Regions from separate parts of the [Clostridium] saccharolyticum WM1 genome, predicted to be linked through region 3. Evidence: riboswitches for the same ligand, from Rfam matches in the RefSeq annotation. Region 3 holds a riboswitch; each other region holds the start of a gene.
What was found. A riboswitch is a leader RNA that binds a small molecule or an ion and turns the genes downstream of it on or off. The one in region 3 is predicted to bind tetrahydrofolate.
Positions count from the first base shown of each region.

Region 1 (7,891 bases), 1.1 Mb from region 3:
GTAGCCGGGGCTTTATCCGGATTTTTAATGATTTCCCCCGGACTTACGGCACTTTCCGCTCTGGTGATAGGAATTGCCGTCATGTACATCGGCCTGTTCCTGGGGCATAAAATTGCTGCACTGAAGGGCTGGGACCTGACCTGGGTCAGCGGTATACTGTTCTTGTTTCTGGCATTTGGAAAATTATAATCTTCTGACTCAAAAATGAGGTGCTGCTCTTTAAATGAGTTGCACCTCATTTTTAAATGGGGTATAATCGTTATCAAAAACAGGAGCAATCATTTATGCAGGTTACTATTCCACATTATTATAATAAATTTCACTGTGTGGCGGGAGCATGTCAGGATACCTGCTGTGCAGGCTGGACCATTATGATCGACGATTCTACAAAAAAACGGTATCGGATGCGAAAGGATGCTTTCGGCAGGAGACTTTATCATTCTATTGACTGGAAAAATAGCTCCTTTAAGCAGTACGGCAGGCGGTGTGCATTTTTAAATGCGGACAATCTGTGTGATATTTACAGGGAGGCCGGACCGGGAATGCTTTGTAAAACCTGCAGAGACTATCCAAGGCATACGGAGGAATACGAAGGAGTCCGGGAGATTTCCCTGTCTTTATCCTGTGAGGAAGCGGCCGGACTGATCCTTGGATGCCAGGAGCCTGTACACTTTCTGACGAAAGAGGATGGAAGAGTAGAGTCTTATCCTGATTTTGATTTTTTCTTCTTTACAAAGCTCATGGATGGAAGAGACTTGATTTTTTCCATTCTGCAAAACCGGGACCTGGACTGCCGCTTGCGAATTGCCATGGTTTTGGGCTTTTCTCATGACATGCAGAGGAGAATCCGTGAGGAAAAGCTGTACCAATTAGATGGATTGATGAAGAGGTATGAGGGAACGTCGGGAAGGGAGTTTGTGGTAAAGAAATTGACCGGATGCAGGATCCAAAACAGGATGCGCTATGAAAAAATGAAGGAGTGGTTTACTTTATTCAGAAAGCTTGAAGTCCTAAACCCGGACTGGCCTCAATATATGGGCAGCATTGTACGGGAATTATTTGACGCCGGAGCGGAGAGCTACGAAGAAAACAGGATTGCTTTTGACCGGTACTTAATAGAAGAGGAAGATCGAAAACGCCAGTGGGAACTTTGGAGCGAACAGCTTATGGTGTATTTTATCTATACGTACTTCTGCGGGGCTGTTTATGACGGAAACCCCTATGCAAAAGTAAAGCTTGCCGCGGTCAGCACACTTCTTATCCAGGAAATGGCACAGTCAGTTTTTAAAAGAAAGAAAGGCAGGCTGGATTTTAAGGAATTTGTACACCTGTCCCACCGGTTCTCCAGAGAGGTGGAGCATTCGGACGTGAACCTAAATACTTTGGAGAAAATATTTTGTACGGAGAAAAGCTTTGGCCTGGAAGAGATCCTACGGCTGCTTTAAAATTGGAAGAAGAAACAGCGGCTGCAGGAATCATTCAGGCTTACACAATGCCTGAGTGATTCCTGTTATCCTGTGATGTTTCTTTTGAATACAGGAGTTGCCTTATGGCCCTCTATAGAAAATTAGAGAAAACAGAAGCAAATAAAACGGTGCATAGTCCGGAGGTTGCAATGGCAAGGCTGCTCATAGCCCCTTCGATTTCGCCCATTTCCATAGCTTTCGTGGTCCCTACGGCATGAGCTGCGGAGCCAATGGCAATGCCCTTGGCAATGGGCTCCGTAATTTTAAATATTCTGCATACGGTTTCTGCAATGATGCTTCCCTGAATGCCGGTGATAATGATGCTGGCAACCGTTATGGTCACATATCCCTTCATTTCCTCTGAAATGCCCATAGCAATGGCTGTGGTAATGGATTTCGGCAGAAAGGTAACGTACTCCTGGTGGTTTAAGCCAAAAACAAGGGCCAGAAGCAGTACGGTGACCATTGTGGTGAAGACTCCAGTCAGGGTACCGGCCACAATCGCCTTGGAATGCTTCCTAAGCAGTTCCAGCTGGCGGTAAAGGGGGATAGCCAGACAAATCGTTGCAGGAGTCAGAAGATAGCTGATGTATTTGGCACTTTTGTTGTATACTTCATAATCAATATGAAATACGTACAAAAACGCCATGACAATACAAATGGAAATGAATAACGGATTAAAGACGGCCCATTTGAATCTTTTTTTCAAACGAAGCCCCAGCTCATAGCTTAAGAGGCTCAATACCGCACCAAAAAATAAAAAATCACTTACTGCATTGCTCATCTTTTTCTGCCTTTCTATTGCGGTTGCTTTTGATAAAAAACTGGGTTACTTTTCCGGTGATGACCATCACTATCACAGTGGAGAGCAGGGTGATGACCAGAAAAGGAATTAAAATAGGCCGGAGGACCCCCCAGGAATCCAGTAATCCGACGGCAGCCGGTATAAACATCAAAGGCATAATGTCTATGAGAAATGTACTGGCTTCCTCAACTGCCTCTAATGGGATCCATTTTGTTTTTAGCCCGAACAGCAGGATCAGCAGTCCATAAATACTTGCCGGCACAGGCAGGGGGACAAACAGATGTAAGATTTCTCCAGCCAGGGATAGGAAAAGAATAATGGTAAATTGTCTGATGTATTTCATTGCAAAGCCTCCTTTGTTACCATACTTTTTCAACTATGGTTTATCCTAAACTTAAATATAGGGCTTGTCAAATGGTTTTATTGACTTGATTCATTTTTTGATGGCAAATTTGGGGGAGTCAGGGTATAATAGGGGCATGAATGGAAAAGGAGCAGAAAACCGTAATGGCTGGAATTGAATTCGGCATTCTATATTTTTTACAATCGTTACATACTTCCTGGCTGGATGTGTTTATGAAGGAGATAACCAGTCTGGGAGACCACGGGATCTTCTGGATCGCTGCCGGCGTTGTTTTGCTGTGCTTTAAAAAGACAAGATTTATAGGTCTTTGCATTTTGTTTTCTCTGGCGGCCGGACTTTTGATCGGAAACATGGTTCTGAAAAATATGATCGCCAGAGAAAGGCCCTGCTGGATTGATGACAGCATCCCCCTTCTGATTAGAAATCCAAAGGATTACTCCTTCCCCTCCGGGCATACACTGGCCTCCTTTGAAGGTGCTGTCAGCATCTGGCTTTATAACCGGAAATGGGGAGCTGCCGCCCTGATCCTTGCGGCTCTCATTAGTGTCTCCAGGATGTATCTGTTTGTTCATTTTCCAACGGATGTGCTGGGAGGTATGATCCTGGGCATTTTAATTGCTGTTTTTGTTCATTCCACAGTGGAAAATATAAGAATTTCTAAAAAAAATACTTGCTTTCCAGTGGATCTGTGATATACTGATGGCGTTACAAAACACAATTTCATAGTCGCAGAGTAGACCCGTGTGCGTTAAGTGCCGGCTGAACAGGGAGTTGTCAGCCGGACGAAAAGATTTTCTTGCGGTACACCGGTCGCATCCCGCTGCATCAGAAGATAGGATTATTATCTCCGGTTGTAGTTTGAGGTCTGCAAAGGAGGTATTTTTTATGAAAAAATTCGTTACTTTGTTCACCGATTCTTACAGAGAGCTGAAATCTGTAAGGACCATCACCACCTCGGCCATGTTTGGCGCAGTAGCAATAGTTTTAGGTATGTTTTCCATTAACATGGGAAGTTACATTCGGGTCAGTTTTTCTTCCATACCCAATGGAATGGTTTCCTACCTGTTTGGTCCGGTTGTAGGAGGCCTGTTTTCCGGCAGCATGGATATTCTCAAATACCTGCTAAAGCCTGCGGGTGCATTTTTTCCGGGGCTGACTCTGGTTACAGTTCTGTCAGGCATCATGTACGGCTGCATGTATTACCGGAAGCCTGTCACCTTAAGAAGGGTCCTGGTTTCCAAGTTCCTGGTCATGCTGGTCTGTAATGTGATTCTTAATACCATGTGTCTTTCCGTCCTGTATGGAAAAGGCTTTATGGTCCTTCTTCCGGCCAGGGTATTTAAAAACTTGGTCATGTGGCCCATTGACTCCATGATTTTTTATACCATGGCAAAAGCGCTTGATACCATGGGGGTCTTTAAGGCAATCCGCAGAACACGGACCGTTGGAACAAAATAATGTACAAAGGCCTGTAGCGTCATGAATGACGGCACAGGCCTTTTTAACAATGAATTTCGTAGACAGAAGCCTTCTTTCATATTATAATCATAAGTGTTTGCATCATCAGGCGGATAAGAATCATCAGATTAAAAAGGAATGACGGTAAATGGGAAGACGGATTAAGGCTATTTTTTTTGACATTGACGGTACGCTGCGGGATTTTCAAACAGGAAGGGTTCCGGACAGTGCAAAGGAGGCCCTTTTGGAAGCCAGAAAGGCGGGGATCCTGCTTTTTATTGCAACAGGACGTCATAAGCTGGAAATGGAAGAGGAAAATCTTTTAGAGGGAATTACCTTTGACGGTTATGTGACATTAAACGGTCAGTATTGCTATTGCAAAGACAGGGTTATTTATGATTTTCCCATAGATCCTGTGGAAGTTGAGAGGACGCTGGCACTGTTGGAGGAGGAGCCTTTTCCGTGCCTCTTTATGGAAGGGGACTGCATGTACATTAATATGGTGAATTCCATGGTGGAACAGGTCCAGCTGGAAATCGGCACCAGGATTCCGCCGGTTTTCAATGTGGAACGAGCCAGAAATCACCCCATCTACCAGATGATTCCATACATTTCTACGGACATGGAAAACAGGCTGAGAAAGTGTCTTGCAGGCTGTGAATTTATACGGTGGCATGATGAGATGGCCATTGATGTGATTCCGGCAGGGGGTAGCAAATGGAACGGAATCTTAAAAATGGCTGAGCATTATGGTTTCTCTGCCCATGAAATGGCTGCCATTGGAGACGGCAAAAATGATATCTCCATGATCACCGGCGCTGGTCTTGGGATTGCCATGGGAAATGCTTCTGACGAGGTTAAAGATACCGCCGGATATATAACAGATTCTATAGACGCAGATGGCTTAAAAAAGGCCGTCTTCCATATATTAGATTTAAATTAGGAGGAATGATTCATGAGTGAGGTAAATTGTACACATAACTGCAATAGCTGTGGTGAGACCTGCAGCAGCCGGGGGGAGCAGGCAAGTTTTTTGGAACCCCTTAATCCTTCCAGCACAGTCAAAAAGGTAATCGGCGTTGTAAGCGGAAAGGGTGGGGTGGGAAAATCCCTGGTGACTTCCATGATGGCTGTGGGCATGAATGCCAAGGGATATAAAACAGCCATTTTAGATGCGGATATTACCGGTCCGTCGATTCCGAAATCCTTTGGTCTTTCGGATTACGGTGTGGGCATGACACCAAACGGCCTTATGATTCCTGCCACCACTGCAACGGGAATTGAAGTAATGTCGGCAAATCTGATCCTGGATCATGAGACGGATCCGGTTATCTGGAGAGGACCTGTCATCGCAGGAGCAGTCAAGCAGTTCTGGCAGGAAGCCCTTTGGGAAGACATTGACTACATGTTCGTGGACATGCCTCCTGGAACAGGAGATGTGCCTCTGACTGTGTTCCAGTCTCTGCCTGTGGACGGAATCATCATTGTGACCTCCCCTCAGGAGCTGGTTACCATGATCGTAGAAAAAGCGGTAAATATGGCGAAAAAGATGAATATACCAATCCTTGGCCTGGTGGAAAATATGAGCTATTTAATTTGCCCGGACTGCGGTAAACAGATTTCGGTATTTGGAGAAAGCCGTGTGGATGAAGCTGCTAAAAACAACGGCCTTACCGTGTTGGCAAAGATTCCCATTGATCCAAGGATCGCGGCAGCAGTGGATGAGGGAACCATTGAATTTTTAGAGGCTCAGTGGCTTCTTGAAGCAGTTTCGGCAGCCGAAAAAGTTTAAGTTAATACATTTCGAGGAATAAGAATGAACATCAGTATGAACCCCAATAGTGAATTGAACCAGTCCATAGTAAATGTTCCTAATCTGGTTCAAGTCCCGGATCCCCTTATGAAGCAGGCATACCAGTTTCAGGAAGCTATGATGATGTATACCTGTGCGATTCGGGAGATTAAGACAAAGCTGGAGGTCCTTAACGACGAGCTGTCAGTGAGAAACTCCAGAAACCCTATAGAATTGGTCAAATCCAGAGTCAAAAAGCCCATAAGCATTGTGGAGAAGCTGCAGAGAAGAGGGCTGCCGGTTTCTTTGGAATCCATGATGGACAACCTGGATGATGTTGCAGGGATCCGTGTTATCTGTTCCTTTCTGGATGATATTTATGCGGTTGCTGAGATGCTGGCCCGCCAGGATGATGTGCATATCATAGCCATTAAGGATTATATCCGGCATCCGAAGAAAAACGGATACCGCAGCTATCATATGATCGTAGAGATTCCCGTGTTCTTTTCGGATCAGAAAAAGTGGATGAGGGCTGAAGTCCAGATCCGTACCATTGCCATGGATTTCTGGGCCAGCCTGGATCACCAGTTGAAATATAAGAAAGAAGTGGAAACGTATTCCCAGGAAATCAGTGAAGAACTGAGAGAATGTGCGGATGTAATCGCTCAGACAGACGAACGGATGCTCAATATCAGAAAAAAGATTGAGGATCATGGAATTTCCGTTACTAAATAAATAGAAGAAGGGAGTAATTGGGAAAACCCCTAATTGCTCCCTTCTCTTATATTATGGTTCATTGCTGCCGGGAAGGCAGAGGCAGGCTGATAATAAAAACTGTTCCTGTCTCAGGACCGCTGGTCAGGCTGATCCTTCCCTTATGGTGGTCAACGATGGTTTTTGCAATGGAAAGGCCAAGGCCGTATCCCCCTTCTTTCCTCACTCTTGATTTATCTGTCCGGTAAAAACGCTCGAAAACATGGTCCCGTTCCTTTTCTGGAATAGGATCTCCTGTATTCTGAACGGTTAAAACTGCATTATGGGAAGTTTTTTTTAAGCTGACAAATACAGAACCTTGTTTACCTGCGTATTTGCAGGCATTGTCCAGTAAAATGGTGATTAACTGTTTTAGAGAAGCTTCCCAGCCTTCCAGTCTTATACCTGCTTCAATTTCATTTTCAAGATTCACCTTGTGTTCAAAGGCAACGGATTCAAAAAGCAAGACCCCGTTTAACACCATGTCGCTGAAATCCAGAGATTCCTTTGCTGACTGAGGGGTCTGTACGGATTCTGCATCGGAGCGGGCCAAGAAGAGAAGCTCCTCCACAAGCTGTTTCATTCGCTCTGCCTCTTCTTTTGTATTGTCCAGCCATTTTTGCTGTTCCCTGACGGTACATTCCTTATGAAGGGCCAGAATCTGTAAATTGGCCAGAATCACAGTGAGGGGTGTTTTTAATTCGTGGGATGCATCGGCGATGAACTGGTTCTGCATCCGCCATGCATTTTCCACAGGTCTTAGTGCCAGTCGTGAAAGATACATGCTGAGGATAAAAAACAAAAAGACTGCCCCTAAAAAAACCCAAAAACAGCTCATGAACAGGGTTCTTAAATTATTCCGTTCATAACTTTGGTCTGCAAACCCTATTTTTATGCCTTCTGCATTCGTAACCTTAAGGTAGCGAAGGGAATAATCCTTAAGCTCCCCTTCAGAGGAGTCTCCGGCTTCTGCTAATTTCACCAAAGTGGAGGCCAGCTCCTTTGTAACGGTAATGTTATTTTCCTTAATATTATCAATGGAGCTGCGGTTGTTTATGGTCACCACAAAAGAGGGGATGAGAGGGGGCAGGTTTTTGGGGGGTCTGCGGCCGAATTCCACCTTATCCGGCAGTCTTCCCTGCCTGTCATGGTCAATGGCCTGCATCAGGGACAAGACGGTCTGCCGTTCAATGCGTTTTGAATTGGCATAGTAGAAGACTCCTAAAACAGCGGAAAGGATGCTTATGACAAAG
Region 1 covers NC_014376.1:2,325,312-2,333,202, reverse strand. The annotation lists gene CLOSA_RS10935 (manganese efflux pump) at 1-189, shown strand, start outside; gene fliB (flagellin lysine-N-methylase) at 285-1,445, shown strand; gene CLOSA_RS10925 (LrgB family protein) at 1,558-2,250, opposite strand; gene CLOSA_RS10920 (CidA/LrgA family protein) at 2,231-2,614, opposite strand; gene CLOSA_RS10915 (phosphatase PAP2 family protein) at 2,779-3,327, shown strand; THF riboswitch at 3,363-3,460, shown strand; gene CLOSA_RS10910 (folate family ECF transporter S component) at 3,521-4,093, shown strand; gene CLOSA_RS10905 (Cof-type HAD-IIB family hydrolase) at 4,242-5,036, shown strand; gene CLOSA_RS10900 (Mrp/NBP35 family ATP-binding protein) at 5,049-5,885, shown strand; gene CLOSA_RS10895 (GTP pyrophosphokinase) at 5,910-6,620, shown strand; gene CLOSA_RS10890 (sensor histidine kinase) at 6,679-7,891, opposite strand, start outside.
Region 1: another riboswitch for tetrahydrofolate. It lies ahead of CLOSA_RS10910 (folate family ECF transporter S component); the one in region 3 lies ahead of CLOSA_RS05835 (folate family ECF transporter S component).

Region 2 (7,891 bases), 2.2 Mb from region 3:
GTCTATGCGCAGTACTTTATTGACAACATCAACAACTATCGCAATCCCTCGGTGCTACTGGCAGCCACCCGGCTTATGCATCGGCTGGAGAATTTGTTCCGGGAGGATTACCGAAGAACCGCAGGAATCGCTGCCGGTCAAATCGACTGCAAGCGCAGACGGAAGCTGCAGGAGAAAAAGCAGGCGCAGGGTCACAAGCGGGATGACTATGCGCCGCAAATTTATTTATGATGGGAGGTTTTACTCATGTCAGACTACATCCATTTTACAGACGAACAAAAGGAACGAGCCAACTCCGTAGACTTGGTGGACTTCCTCCAGCGGCAAGGAGAAAAGCTCCTGCCATCAGGGAGGGATAAGCGGCTGGCCAGCGATCACAGCATCACCGTTCGGGGCAACCGCTGGTACGATCACGCTTCTGAGGAGGGCAGTTATGCTATTGATCTTGTGAAACGGCTCTATAATCTGTCTTTCCCGGAGGCGGTTAGCCTCCTGCTGGGTGGTGAGCAAGGAGTAGAATACCGGCAGCACAGCAAATTCAGTGAACCGGAGCAGCGAAAGCCATTCGCTCTGCCGCCAGCGCACACGGATATGCGCCGGGTGTTTGCTTATCTCATTAAACAGCGCTGTATCAGCCGAGAGGTGGTGTCGGAGTTTGCCAGAGAGAAGCTGCTGTTTGAGGATGCAGAATACCACAACGCTGTGTTTGTTGGCTTCGATGAAAAATGCGTTGCCCGCCATGCCCATAAGAAAAGTACGGCAACCGGCAGTGCTTTTCGCATCAATGTAGAGGGCAGCCATCCGGCCTACAGCTTTCATTACGTTTCCAAGAATCCAAGCCCCAACAACCTGTTTGTGTTTGAAGCACCTATTGATCTGCTGTCCTACATCAGTTTGCATCCACAGAATTGGAAAAACGCCAGTTATGTGGCGCTGAACGGTGTGTCGGAACAGCCGGTGCTAAAACTATTGGAACTGTACCCTCAGCTTCAACGAGTGACACTTTGTCTGGACAATGATAAAGCTGGTCATAAAGCCGCCAGCCGCATTCATGAAACATTACGGCAGCAGAGATTTGAAGATGTGGTGTATGATGTTTCCGCACACAAGGACTGGAATGAAGATTTGAAAGCATTATACTCGCAGGAGCAAGCCGCACCATCTATGGTAATGACATAAAAAGCATGACAGCTGATGAGTAACCGTCATGCTCAGTTTGCTTATTAACCAAATGTTACTAAAGCGGATTAACTGGAGTTTGCAGACTATATTCCAACTATTTTTCTTGCTGTATTTGCTGTTCGGATTGTAATCTTGTCCCTTATATTTGAACTGGCAGTCTTTGACCACCAATTTGTCTTTTGATAATCTTTTCGGTTAAAAGACCAGAAAACAGCATTTTTATAATTGTATACTTTCTCATACTCCTCTTTAGGATTTCCAACCTTATTATAAAACTCGTTATAAGATAAGGGAGGAAACATAAAAATAAGGTTATCATATATGTCCTTGTTATCATCGCCCCACCAATCGGGCGCATTATTTAATATATCTTCCAATTCTTCCTGTAAAATAATAAAAACTGGTATATCTAACTCAAACTTGTTTTTTATCATCATTTTTATTGTATTTACAAGAATAGCCGTATCATCTATATCACTTGAAAAGATAACGTTGCCGCTATTGAGGTGTGTAAAAACTTCTGTATAGCCCATTTCTACAAAACCTGTTTTTAGTTCAGACATTGCTATCTTATTTTTGCCGCTTACATTGATACCTCTTAATAATGCAATGTATCTTTTCATATACAATTTCACCTCTTAGAATTCTGATTTAATAATTCGTCTACTATCTTAAACTTGATTAACAATTGCCGAGCCTTATATTTCTAAGGCCAATATTTACAGTCATTATACTACAAGTTCAATTCAAATAAAAGAAAGGAGTTCCCTATGTTATCCCAAGTAACTATTCTAATTGCAGTGGCCGCCGTGATGTTTTTTGTCATCGGCGGTCTTTCTCTTTTAGCACACTATTATACCCTTAGCGGCATTAAATCTAAAACGGTCGGTGACGGTCAGCACGGTACCGCCCGTTTTGCCACAGAAAGCGAAATCAGACGGACATACACACATGTAACCTACGAGCCGGAAAAATGGCGGCGTGGGCAGAATCTGCCCACCTTGCAGGGGCTTGTGGTAGGGAGTAAGCAAAAGGCAGGCTCTACCACCGCCCTTATTGATGACGGCGATATTCACTGCCTCATGATCGGTGCTGCCGGTGTAGGTAAAACCGCAAACTTTCTATACCCCAACATCGAATACGCCTGCGCCTCTGGCATGAGCTTCCTCTGCACCGATACCAAGGGGGATTTGTTCCGAAACTACGCAGGCATCGCAAAGGATTATTATGGCTACAAAATATCTGTGCTGGATCTGCGTAACCCCACACGCTCGGATGGGGATAACATCCTGCAGCTGGTGAACCGTTATATGGATGCCTACATGGAAAATCCGGAGAATCTCGCGCTGAAAGCTAAAGCGGAGAAGTATGCCAAAATCACTGCCAAGACCATCATCTCCAGCAGCGGCGAGGATTCGGCAAGCTATGGGCAGAACGCCTTTTTCTACGATGCCGCCGAGGGATTATTGACATCCGTGATTCTGCTGATTGCAGAATACTGTCCTCCGGAGAAGCGGCACATCATATCGGTGTTCAAAATGATACAGGATTTGCTGGCTCCCTCCCCGGTGAAGAATAAAAGTCAGTTCCAGCTGCTTATGGATAAGTTACCGACTGACCATAAGGCAAGATGGTTTGCGGGAGCCGCCCTCAACACCGCAGACCAAGCAATGGCCTCCGTGCTGTCTACGGCTATGTCACGCCTCAATGCCTTTCTGGATTCCGAGATGGAGCAGATTCTGTGCTTCGACAGCTCGCTGGACACGGAAACCTTCTGCAAGGAGAAGTGTGCCATCTTTATTGTGTTGCCGGAGGAAGATAACACGAAATACTTTATGGTGTCGTTGTTCCTGCAACAGCTCTACCGGGAGATGCTGACCGTGGCCGATGAATACGGTGGCAAGCTTCCCAACCGGGTCATGATCTTTGCCGATGAGATCGGAACCATCCCTAAGATCCAGTCAATGGAGATGATGTTCTCCGCAGGCCGTTCCCGCCGCATCAGCATGGTACCCATCATTCAATCCTTCGCTCAGCTTGAGAAAAACTACGGCAAGGAGGGTTCCGCAATTATCATTGATAACTGTCAGGACATTTTATTTGGAGGCTTTGCACCCAACTCGGAAAGCGCAGATATCCTCTCAAGGGCGTTGGGGAATAAAACCGTCATGTCCGGTTCCATCAGCAGAGGAAAGAACGATCCCAGCCAGAGCCTGCAGATGATCCAGCGCCCGCTGATGACACCGGATGAGCTGAAAACTCTGCCCAAGGGGAACTTTATTTTGGCCAAAACCGGCTGCTGTCCTATGCGTACCAAGCTGCCGTTGTTTCTGAAATGGGGCATCCGATTCGAAAAGCCCTTTGAGGGGGAGGAACGTGCCGCCCGAAAGGTTCACTATGCCGACCGCTTTGAGCTGGAGCAGGAAATCCTCCAGCGAGGCTGTGCTTATGAGGAAGATGACTTTGCTGAATTTCCGGAGCCTCCCGGTGATGACCGCAACGGAGGTATGCTGCATACTCCAGTGCAGGAGCATGAGTCGGAGCTTCCCACCATGCCTCTACGTACCGATTAGGGGGTGTTCGTGATTTGAACTATCTTTCCTCACTCTATGCTGAAAATGTCCCACACCGTGCCGTGGCGGTTTACCGGTATCTGAAAGACCGGGCGAACAGGGACGGAACCTGTTATCCTGCAATCGGTACGATTGCTAAGGACTTGAAGCTCTCCCGCCGCACGGTACAGCGAGCCATCGCCGACCTCGAAAAGACCGGCTATCTTCAAAAGGAACAGCGCTGGCGGGAAAACGGCGGCAAGAGTAGTCTGCTGTTTACGGTGAAATGAGAAAACACATACCCTACCGCCAAGGGAGCAGTGCGTCCTGTCGGCGGCATATGGTATGTGTCATCATGGCCTATGCAGTGAACTTGTCACTCTAAGGATTTCTTTAAACACAGAGAAACAACAATAATTACTTTAACATGAAGAAAATCCACCTCCGAAGAAAGAAGATGGATTCTGCTTATCTGGCATCCAATAGCGCCTTGATGGTTGCGGCGGCTATTTTGATTTCCTTTTTGCCGCACAGCTGAATCATATGCATGAGCTGTTCTTTTTCTCTGTCTGAATGTTGAATTTCTGGGTAAAAGATCGTATCGGCTGATATTTTCAAGGCGCGGATAATCTTAAGTAGTACCGGCATTCTTGGGTGTTTGTTTTCATTTTCAATGGCCATTATGTATCTTGGCGTGACTCCGACCTGTTCCGCAAGGGCATCCTGTGTCATGCCTGCGGCAATCCGGGCTTCCTTTATGGTCTGACCAAATGAGTTCAGCAATTCCTCCACTGTAAGTTCACCTCCTCACCCAATTTTACAGTATGGGCTTAGGATTGAGAACGAACCAGTGATGACTGTTAGGGAGAACAAAAAACAATAATAACCTAGGTCATTGATGAAAAGCAAGATATACTGGTTGTTTTTTGAAGGTAACTTAAGAATAAACGATAGACTTAGGAAAGTTTCCTTCCTATGAAATAAAATCCATTCGATTTGTGTCCGTTCATAGTTGTAAATGTCAGGCGTTCATACTTTAATGTACGGAAATCAAGCAAAAGCTCCTTCAACCATTTCTCTGAGTGATGGCGAAGAACGGCGCCTTCCGGCAATTCAAAGACACCATAGATGCCATACTTTTCTTCAAAGCTTTGATAGCGGGCTTGATTTCGTTCATCTGAATTGATAAGGAAATCGTTGATGTAGAGAATTCCGTCAGGTTTTAATACACGATTTATTTCGGAAATCAGAGCCTGCTGTTCTTCATTGCTTTTGATACAAGTCAGGACGGCAAAGAGTATCACTGCGTCTATACTATGATCCGGCAAATCAATCCCTGCATCTTTTTTCAAACGGAGGTCAAGATAAGGAGCCTGCTGTTTTCCCCGTTCGATCATTCCCTGCGAAAAATCCATGCCAATCAGATGCCTGTACCCAAGATGATGTAATTCGTTTAATGTACGGCCATAGCCGCACCCAACATCAAGAATGACGGCATTGAGATCGAGATAATTGGCGAATTCATTTGCCTGAAATGGCGTTGTAAACTGTTTTGTCTCCGATACACTGTTCCAGTAATCTTTTTGTTCCATCGGATTATTCCTCCTTTTGTGATTTTATTGATTATATCGGGATACGTAGAAATTATTTCCATTGTAGACATATACCGTAAAATACGCGTTGCTATTTCGACTGTTCTATATTTACCCCCCAAAACAAAGGCAGTCGCATAAACGCTTCCTTTAGCTTCTGCTTTGCAGATTGAAAAAGCATTTCGTTTCTATCCGTTAGCTCTTCTTCTCCAAAGTAGCGGTCTGCGATATATTTTGTATACCGCAGTTCCATCATCACACCCTCAATCCGCTCGCCAAAAAGCTCACGGTAATGATTAATAATATGTCCTCCCAAGTTTGCATTATCTATAACACTGTAGCCTTGTGCTGTAAGATTTTCGTGCAGTCCATACAACGTCTGCTCAGAGGATGTAACGCCGCATCGGTTGGATAAATAAATATCTTGGCTGCCGCCATCGCCAAAGTCAAGGAAGAAACTGTGCAAGTCCAAAAGGAGAACCGACGGATACACCTTTAATTTTTCACGCAAAAGTTTTTCAAGCGCCTGATGATAAGGGTCATAATACAGGCCTACCCGACGGTTAATTTCATTCTCATTCAGCGGTGAAGAATACAAACGGCTGCCTTGAGTGTTTTCCTGATAGACCACGGTTTGACGATAATCCCCCTTTTTTGCACTTTCGGCCGGCCGGTTCATATCTACCACATAACGGCTTAGGTGGTTGATGATCGTGGTGCAGCCCATTGCAGGAAGAAAGTCGTATAGCTCCGGCAAGAACCAATCTGTGTTTGACAGACAGACGCCTTTAAGGAAGCTACTGCGAATGTCTTCGGGGACAAAGGTGCCGCTGTGGGGTAAATCAATCACCACCGGAAACTGGTGTACGTTTTCATTTAAAACCGTATAGTGTTCCAAAATGCTCCGCTCCAATCTTACGAGTCTTTGATTTCTATTTGAACTTAACGGATGACCCATTCATTATCTCTTGCAGGGTATTCTGTTTTCTGCAAATGCCCATCAGAATGACCACAAAATATGCCTTGACTGTATTGCCAAGGATTTCTTCAATTACTCTGGGAATCCATATGACTGCAAACGGCAGTACCTTCCATGCGGTAAAAATTGTTTCACGCAATACGACTGTGTTAAGAGTTGTGACAATCAAACCGGAACCAATCATAGCGATAAGAAGTTGGGGGATATGCTCCCTGCTTGTGTCATGAAAAATCTTTTTCGACAGGAAGAGATCAGCGGCTAACAACAGGATGCCGAGAGTTGCGCATCCAATCATTGCGGTTGTGACCCAAGAAATATATGTTGCCAGATTTCCCGATGGATCTTTTGTACCAATGGTTCTTTCAATCAGCATTTTACTGATAAGGTGCATGTTGTCCGTATTGACGTTTTCTTTTTGTACATGATTGTAGAATTCACGATTAACGCCATCGGCAGCCAGAAACGCAATATTACAAATCCCTGCTAATAACATGAGTACGGAAAAAATTGCAACTATCATTCTCATTTTCTTGTTGTCTTTGTTGCGCAGGACAGACCATAATGCGCCCCGGATAAATCCACCGGCAGCTACGACCAGCGTCATAAGAGGTATATAGGTTCCAACAGGCTTTAAAAGGTAACCCAAAAAGTCAGAAAGCCCGGACACAACCGCGCCATATACTGGCCCGAATAACAGGGATGGCATAATGGAGAAAATGCCGGAGATGCCAACACTCATTCCATTTTGACCAAACACGGGTATGTAGAAAGAAAATGTTGTTTTTAAAACAAGTGAAATACTGAGAAATACCGCAGAGATTGTGATGCGGCGCACATATAAAGTTGTATTCTTCAATTTAACTTCTCCCTTCTTAAATAGAACGTGACATAGAAAGTTTATTGTTAAATTGAAATTCTAAGTTATAACCATCAAATACACCTCCTGTCATGCAGCACAGCTACACAACAAGAGGCACAATCATTACACCGCTTCTCCTTATGCAGCAGCGGGATGCGAACCTTGTACCGTAAGCCCTAAAAGGCTTTTCGTCCCTCTGACAACTCCCCGTTCAGAAGGCACTGCAAATCAATGATTTACGCACAACGTTCTACTCTGCTCTGATTCAAATGTTCTCTGAATGGTATTAAGTGCATTCAGAAAATAAAAAAGACCCACCAATCCAAGCATCATGCCCAGACGGTCGGCTTTCCAAAACGCTGTACTCCCTGTGGTTGAATCCACTTCCGTCAGTCATACAGCACATTTATATTACCACTGCTCATTAGTATTGTCAACTTCAAGGCACAAATAGAAATTTATTGGACTCGTTGCATGATATAGCGTGAGCTCGCAGGCTTTCAAGAATTCTTTCCAAGCAAAAGAACCTAATAGAAATTTTTCGAATTTGCGCACAGCCAGCTCCCTCTCTTAATTAAAGTGAGAGGACTGGCTTTGCAAGGCGGTTGTTGCTTTCATTCGCGATTGCGTATATACTGAGAGAAAGACACAAGTTGGAGGAATACAAATGCTTGATTATATATCCGTACAGCAGGCCGCTGATCAATGGGGTATCTCAAAGAGAAGA
Region 2 covers NC_014376.1:3,388,633-3,396,523, forward strand. The annotation lists gene mobP3 (MobP3 family relaxase) at 1-231, shown strand, start outside; gene CLOSA_RS15740 (DUF3991 and toprim domain-containing protein) at 247-1,179, shown strand; gene CLOSA_RS15745 (DUF1697 domain-containing protein) at 1,266-1,805, opposite strand; gene CLOSA_RS15750 (VirD4-like conjugal transfer protein, CD1115 family) at 1,953-3,755, shown strand; gene CLOSA_RS15755 (helix-turn-helix domain-containing protein) at 3,770-4,024, shown strand; gene CLOSA_RS15760 (helix-turn-helix domain-containing protein) at 4,203-4,526, opposite strand; gene CLOSA_RS15765 (class I SAM-dependent methyltransferase) at 4,691-5,326, opposite strand; gene CLOSA_RS15770 (N-formylglutamate amidohydrolase) at 5,418-6,224, opposite strand; gene CLOSA_RS15775 (ECF transporter S component) at 6,259-7,161, opposite strand; THF riboswitch at 7,309-7,424, opposite strand; ZMP/ZTP riboswitch at 7,491-7,571, opposite strand; gene CLOSA_RS15780 (excisionase family DNA-binding protein) at 7,832-7,891, shown strand, end outside.
Region 2: another riboswitch for tetrahydrofolate. It lies ahead of CLOSA_RS15775 (ECF transporter S component); the one in region 3 lies ahead of CLOSA_RS05835 (folate family ECF transporter S component).

Region 3 (7,891 bases):
TTGTGCCATCTGCCTTATAAGCCTTCATCAGATTAGTTCTTGTAAGGAATTCATTCGCAGAATATACTCCTTTCAAATTCTCTCCCTTTATGTTCATGAACTTGGGAAGCCCTGCACCAGACCCAATAAATACAGCTTCATATCCGTACTCCTGCATAAGCTCATCAATAGAGATAGTCTTTCCTATTACCATATTAGTCTGGATATCTACCCCAAGTTCCTTTAAGGAATCCACTTCCTTCTGTACAATTGCTTTGGGAAGTCTAAATTCAGGGATTCCGTACACCAGAACTCCTCCAGCAAGATGCAGTGCTTCAAATACTGTAACTTGATATCCTTTTTTGGCCAGATCCCCTGCACAAGCAAGACCGGAAGGGCCGGAACCGATTACTGCCACCTTATGCCCATTGGATTCTGGTTTCACCACCTTTACCATGGAACTTGCATTATGATAATCTGCAACAAAACGTTCCAATCTTCCGATAGCAACAGGTTCTCCCTTGATGCCGCGGACACATTTTGCCTCACATTGGGTCTCCTGCGGGCATACTCTTCCGCAGACTGCAGGCAATGAACTCGCCTGGGTAATAACCTCATATGCTTTCTCAAAATTCTCCTCTGTCACCTCATTAATAAAGGCAGGTATATTAATCCGAACCGGACATCCATTGACACAGGGCTTATGCTTGCAATCCAGACAGCGTTTTGCTTCATCTATTGCCTGCTCTTTCGTATATCCCAGAGTAACCTCAAGGAAATCTTTATTCCTGATCTCTGCTTCTCTGGCAGGCATTTCGTTCTTTTTTAATGACATATTAGCCAATCCTTATTCCTCCATTCCATTACCTAGCGGTTCACTACATCTTGTATAAATTGCAGACTTCTTCATGCGCCTTTCTCTCAAAGGGCTTATACATAACCGAACGTGCCATAGCTTCATCAAAATCAATCTCATGACCATCAAATTCAGGTCCGTCCACGCAAGCAAATTTGGTGGTTCCTCCAACCGTAAGACGGCATCCTCCGCACATTCCCGTGCCATCCACCATAATCGGATTCATGCTTGCTACTGTTTTAATTCCATATTCCTTCGTTAATTTGCATACAAATTTCATCATGATCAAAGGTCCGATGGTGATAACCTCATCATATTCTTCTCCGCTTTCAATTAACTTTTTCAAGGCATCGGTAACCAGTCCCTTTTCACCACAGCTGCCGTCGTCCGACATCAAAATCAGCTTACTGCTATTTGCCCTGAATTCTTCCTCCAGAATAACAAGTTCCTTATTCCGGAAGCCTATGATTGCATGCACTTCAGTCCCCTGTTCAAAAAACTTCTTTACCACTGGATAGGCTATGGCACATCCCACACCACCGCCTACGACTGCAACTTTCTTTTTACCTTCCGTATTCGTTGCTCGTCCCAGAGGACCGACAAAATCCTGGAGAGAGTCTCCTTCCTCCATATGATTCAGTTTTTCCGTTGTTGCACCAACCACCTGGTAAATAATTGTTATTGTACCTTTTATCCGGTCAAAATCTGCAATCGTGAGAGGAATTCTTTCCCCGTTTTCATCTGTTCGCAGGATGATAAATTGACCGGGTTCTGCTTTCTTCGCCAGCATGGGTGCCTCTATTTCCATTAAAGTAACAGTTGGATTCAAGGCCTTTTTTCTTGTGATTCGATACATAATTAGCTCCTTTCCTGTACATGTTCTACTCTATTTTTATCTGCGTTTATACACAAGCTTTATAAGGACTACAGATTACTCGCCACTTCAGCAGCATTTGCAATGGCAGGCAGTATCTGTTTCTTTCTTGAGACTACATTTTTTAAATAGATACTGTCGGTATCAGACTCAGTTGAAAATGCTTTCTCCATCAACTGGTTATCATGACCTTTAAAAAGCAGCTGTGAACCCTCTCTCATCATATCTGTGATCATGAGAACAATTAAATTATATCGCCCTTCTTTCCTAAGTACTTCCATACTTTCAAGTAGCATCGCTTTAATATCAGAAAATCCCTCCATATCGTTGGTATTGAACTGCCCGATTCCTACTTTGTATTTATCAAACTGGTATTCCTTAAAATCATTTTTCAGAATCGCTTCCGGACTCATGTCCTTTAATGAGGATGCCGCCTGGAACAATCCAACGGCTAATTCATCAATGTCAATGTCCGCAATGGCAGCAAGTTTTGAAGCTGTGATCTGATCCACAAAAGTACTTGTGGGGGATTTGAATTTCATCGTATCCGACAGGATGGCGGCACATAGAATTCCTGCGATACCTTTTGCCGGTTTCATTCCGTTTTCAAAATACATATTAGCTATTATGGTTGAGGTACTTCCCAGTGGCTCGTTTTTAAACAGAACAGGATTTGACGTCTGTATATCTCCTATTCTGTGGTGGTCAATAATTTCAATAATTTCAGCCTGCTCTATCCCATCCACAGTCTGTGTCTTTTCATTATGATCCAGCAATACGATCTTTTTTCTTCTCTGTGAGATGAGGTGATATCTTGAAATAAACCCCATCATTCGGTTACATTCATCCACCACCGGATAACTCCGGTATCTGGTTTTAAGCATTTTTTCCTTCACTGAATCGGTGAAATCTTTTATATTAAAATAAGTAAGCTCTTTCTTAGTCATGATAAAGCCGACCGGAATGCTTTGATTAATCAATCTTGCTGCGGTAAAGGTGTCATAATTTGTTTCCATTACAATACAATGGGATTTTTCGGCCAGCACAAGGACTTCGTTATCAATCTGTCCTCCACAGGAAACAATAATGCAGCTGGCTCCCAGTTCAATTGCTTTCATCTGGCTGTCTTTCCTGTTTCCCACAAGCACCATATCTCCGGTTTCAATATAAGGCTCCAGACTTTCCGGCAACATGGCTGCAATAACAACCTTTCCCGAATTCTTGAAGTCCTCGTCCTTTCCGTGCAAAAGCTTTGCATTTAATGTTTCTACGATGTTTTTTAGAGGAGTATTACTTGCTGAGAGAACATTATTTTCCAGTGCATTCATATAGCTTTTTGTTATATCCGAAAGTGTTACAATTCCAAGCAGCTCTTCTTTCTCACCTACAACAGGAAGAACCTTGACATTGTTTTTCTGCATGATTCCCCACGCCACCTTTATGGAAATATCCTCGGACACCGGATGTACAATATCCATGCTTAAGTCTGATACCTGAGTCCGTACCGTTTCAAGATATTCCGGTGCTTCGATATTAAAATACCTTAATACAAACTCCGTTTCTTTATTGATATCTCCGATTCTTATGGGAACTGCCTTAGTTCCGAGCTTTTTCTTCAGCTCGGCATAAGCAATCGCTGAACATATGGAATCAGTGTCCGGATTTTTATGGCCTGTTATATATATAATCTCTTCCATATCTTCCTCCTCTAACATCGGGTACTCCCGGAAGGTACCGGTAAAAAAAGAGGTTATCCCATATAGGAGGTAAAATCCTATATGGGATAACATACATTTAATTAAATCAATCCTGTAAAAAAAAATTTCTTATGCTTCCTACCATATAGAGTGAACCGAAGGCAATAATCACTTCATCTTCTCTTGCCAGATTTAAGGCCGTCTTAATTCCAGTCTCCACATTATCTGCTTCTGATACATCTGCATTACTATTATTTCTTAAGTAATCAGCCAGTTCACCTTGGGAAAGTGCTCTTGAATTCTCAGGTTGTACAACAATAAATTTGCTCCCATAGGGCATAATCAGCCTCATCATTGCTTCATAGTCTTTATCCTTAAGGACTCCGACCAAAAAAATGATTTTCCTGTCCTTAAAGTATGCGTTAATATTATCCGCCATTGCCCGGACACCGTTGGGGTTATGGGCACCATCTACAATAAAATACGGTTTTCTGGTAAGAACCTCAAAACGGCCGGGCCATTTTGCTTTCTTCATACCTTCCTTAATACCTCTTACCGTAAAATTCCATCCTTTTTTAATCAATATTTCCAGTGTCTTCAGTGCAACTGCTGTGTTTTTTTGCTGATATTCTCCTAACAGGCTTATTTTAATATCGTGGAAATCTTCAAAATTCAGGCATTGTCCGTTTAAATCACTGCAGATAATCTCAATATAATTAAAATCCACAGGATGTAACCGGGCTGATTTATCACTGCATACGGATTCTATCACCTCAAAAACCGACTGCCTTTGCTGATAAAGAACCACGTCACAACCATTCTTTATGATACCTGCTTTTTCTCCGGCTATTTTTTCAACCGTATTTCCCAGTTCCCTGGTATGGTCTAAGTCAATAGCAGTAATCACTGCAACCTCAGGTACCGGTATAATATTGGTAGAATCCAGTCTCCCTCCCATGCCTACTTCAAGAACCACAATATCACACTGACATTGATAGAAATAGAGAAATGCAATCACTGTTATAAGTTCAAATTCTGTTGGCTTGTCCTCCATTTGGTCAACAAATCCTCTTATATGCTCCACTGCTTCAATTATCTTATCATCCGGTATATTAATCCCGTTGATTTGGATTCTTTCATTAAAGCATTGTATATAGGGTGAGGTATACAGTCCTGTTTTATATCCTGCTTCAGTCAAAACAGAGGCAAGCATAGCCGCTGTGGAACCTTTGCCGTTTGTTCCTGCAATATGGATATATTTTAACTTTCTTTCGGGGTTCCAAATCAACCCAAGCAGAATTTCCATTCTCTCAAGTCCCAGCCTGCTTCCCTGCCATGCTGTTTGATTTATATATTCTATAGCTTCCGTGATGTCCATACATACCTCCTGCTATTTAAAAGCCAATATCCGGCTTACTTTCTTATTGCATACCGCTACAAGACAGATACCCTCAACAAAAAGCATAATTACTGTCTGCACAATTCTAGTCGTAAATAAAGGCCAGTAGGGGGAACCATATAAAATTGACAGCCAAAATGTATTAACAAACAGGCTCAGAATACATTGGTGGATTCCAATTGCAGTGGCTATTCTCCGTGTATTCATCTTTTTATAAAGGAAAATGCCGTATAAAATCCCTACCAATAATGCCGTAAACGTAAACCCAGGAAAAAATGTGCCTGACGGAAACAATATTGCACCAAGAAAATCTGCTATAGCAGCCATAATACCAGCTCTGACAGGTCCAAGTATCATACCTGCAACAGCAATCGGCAAAAATCCAAAGCCTATTCTCAGGTTCCAGGCTTGTATGGATACAAACCGGGTCAAGATTACTTCAATTGCTATTAATAATCCCATAGTAACCAATGAATGTGTGTCTATAGAAACGTACTCTTTAAACCATTCTTTATATATTTTTTTCATATAACTCCTTTCTTGTGATCCACCACGAAAGAAGTCTCTTCTTTAAGTGGTAGCGGATGCGGGACAGCACCGCAAGCATCAAGCCTTTCGCCCAAAGACAACTTCCCATCCTTCGGTACTTAACGCACTGTCCCTACTCTAACCAAATCTTATTATTTATTTGTACATTCATTGGCTGTCTTTTCTTCAGAAACTACAGTCACTTCCTGTTTTTTATTGGTTCTGATATAGACGAACCAATATATGGAGGCAACAAATAAACTTCCTCCTACAATATTTCCAAGTGTTACAGGTATTAAATTTTTGGTAATGAAACTTCCCCAGTTCAGATGCCCCAGTTTTTCTGCCGTAACCCCTAATTGTGCGGCAGCCTCAGCCAATGCGCCGTTACTTTTTGCCATAATTCCGGCAGGTATGTAATACATATTGGCTATACTGTGCTCAAATCCTGAGGTTATAAAGAGCCAAATAGGAAAGAATATTGCAAATATTTTTCCTGTGATATCTTTGGCGCCATATGCCATCCAAACTGCAAGACAAACCAGCCAATTACACAGGATGCCGAGAATAAATGCCTGTGAAAAGGACAATCCGACCTTATTGGCCGCAATTTTAATCGTCATTGCACCTAACATATTGGAGCCGCTGCTTAGCTGTCCTGAATGATTTATCATATAGGCAATGAATACGGAACCTATAAAATTTCCGATATACACAAAGCACCAATTTTTAAGCATATCCTTTACTTTCACCTTTTTATCAAGAACCCCGGCAATCATCATCGTGTTTCCAGTAAAAAGTTCCCCTCCTGCAATTAACACCAGCATCAGACCTGTTCCAAAAGTTGCGCCAGCCAATACCTTACCCAGTCCATAGGTTTCCGGTTTTGCTAAAAGATTGAATGCCGCCATATTTGATCCTTCTGAGGCAAAAGCAATAAATGCTCCGGCTAAAATCCCAAGAAGTAACTGATTAATTACAGGTGTCTTTGCTTTTTTGACTGCTGTCTGGATGGTAGTTTCCGCAATTTCCGGTGATGTCAGGTAATTTTGTCCATTCATAAATACGCTCCTTTACCACTTTAAGACTTTAACAAAGTCTCTACATATTGGTAAATCCGGTCTGCCTTTTCCATCCCTGCCCGTACAGTTTCAGACAGTTCACTTTCAACAACGTTTTTTAATTCCTGATCTTTCATAATCTTAGTATTAATAAGAACATTTAGTTTAGCTCCCTGTAGCGCCGCTTTGCAGAATATTGCACCTACACCTGCATCACTGACTGCAATACGTGTTCCCTTTATCGCATATTCTTCAATAAGCTCAATAGCTTCCAAACACGTTTTTGCAATATCAAGTGGAACCTTAGTCGCAGCAATTAATGCATGCTGAAGAACCGCCTCTTTCTCTGCCTTCTCTTCTTCTGTATTCTGTGGCAACCCATAAGCCTGTGAGAGCGGATAAAAAACTTCGGCATCTTTGCTTACCAGTTCTTTCAACTCTATAATAATTTTCTCCGATTTTTCTAATAGTTTTATAATATCGGGCTCTACCTCCTGATATTTTTTCTTACCAAGAGTCAGGTTTCCTACCATGCAACCAAGAGCCATTCCAAGTGCTCCGACATATGCCGACGCACCACCGCCACCTGGAACCGGTGATTTTGAAGATAATTCTTCGATGAATATGTTACAACTTTTTTCCAGCATTTTCTTTCTCCATTCTGCTGTTTTATAGCAGCATAAAAATATAAGTATTTATTTCACTCATTACCAGAAATATTTCTATTGAGATGAAGGCAGCTCCTAATCTGCCTTCATCTCTGGCTGAAAAATGATTTCCGAATATGAGATACTGCCTAATCTTTCGTTAGTTCCTCGCAAGCTATAACTACATGACTTAAGAGAATTGTTGTTGTGATAGTTCCTATTCCTCCTACCGCAGGAGTAATTGCTGTCACTTTATCAAAAACGCTGCCAAAATCAACATCTCCGCAAATCTTTCCATCTCCTGCGTCATTAATTCCAACATCAACCACAATAGATTCCGGTTTAAAATATTTCTCCGACATGAATTTAGCTTTTCCGATGGCTGCTACTACGATATCAGCGTTTGCCGTAATTTCTGTCATCTCCTTTGTTCTTGAATGACAGATAGTTACTGTAGCATTTTCATCCAGAAGAAGCATTGCAAGGGGCTTTCCTACCACCAGGCTTCTTCCTGCTACAACAACATTGGCGCCTTTGAGTGGAATATTATAATATTTTAGAAGCTCGATTACTGCTTTGGGAGTACAGGGAGCAAAGCCGTTTGCATTCCCTTCAAATACCTTTTCCAGGTTGACCGGAGACATACAGTCAATGTCTTTTTCAGGGCTTATAGTCTTACTTAGCACTTCTGGATCAAGATGTGCCGGCAAAGGCCTGAATATCATAATACCATGGACATCGATGTCCCTGTTCGCAGCTTCTATTATTTCCACAAGCCGGTCCAATGCAATTTCAATAGGCAATTGTAGCACTTTGCTTTTAATTTCCAGTAACTCGCAGTTTTTTAATA
Region 3 covers NC_014376.1:1,235,060-1,242,950, reverse strand. The annotation lists gene gltA (NADPH-dependent glutamate synthase) at 1-814, opposite strand, end outside; gene CLOSA_RS05850 (sulfide/dihydroorotate dehydrogenase-like FAD/NAD-binding protein) at 858-1,691, opposite strand; gene CLOSA_RS05845 (putative manganese-dependent inorganic diphosphatase) at 1,760-3,406, opposite strand; gene CLOSA_RS05840 (bifunctional folylpolyglutamate synthase/dihydrofolate synthase) at 3,513-4,784, opposite strand; gene CLOSA_RS05835 (folate family ECF transporter S component) at 4,797-5,333, opposite strand; THF riboswitch at 5,382-5,476, opposite strand; gene CLOSA_RS05830 (formate/nitrite transporter family protein) at 5,486-6,394, opposite strand; gene CLOSA_RS05825 (cyclodeaminase/cyclohydrolase family protein) at 6,415-7,041, opposite strand; gene CLOSA_RS05820 (bifunctional 5,10-methylenetetrahydrofolate dehydrogenase/5,10-methenyltetrahydrofolate cyclohydrolase) at 7,191-7,891, opposite strand, start outside.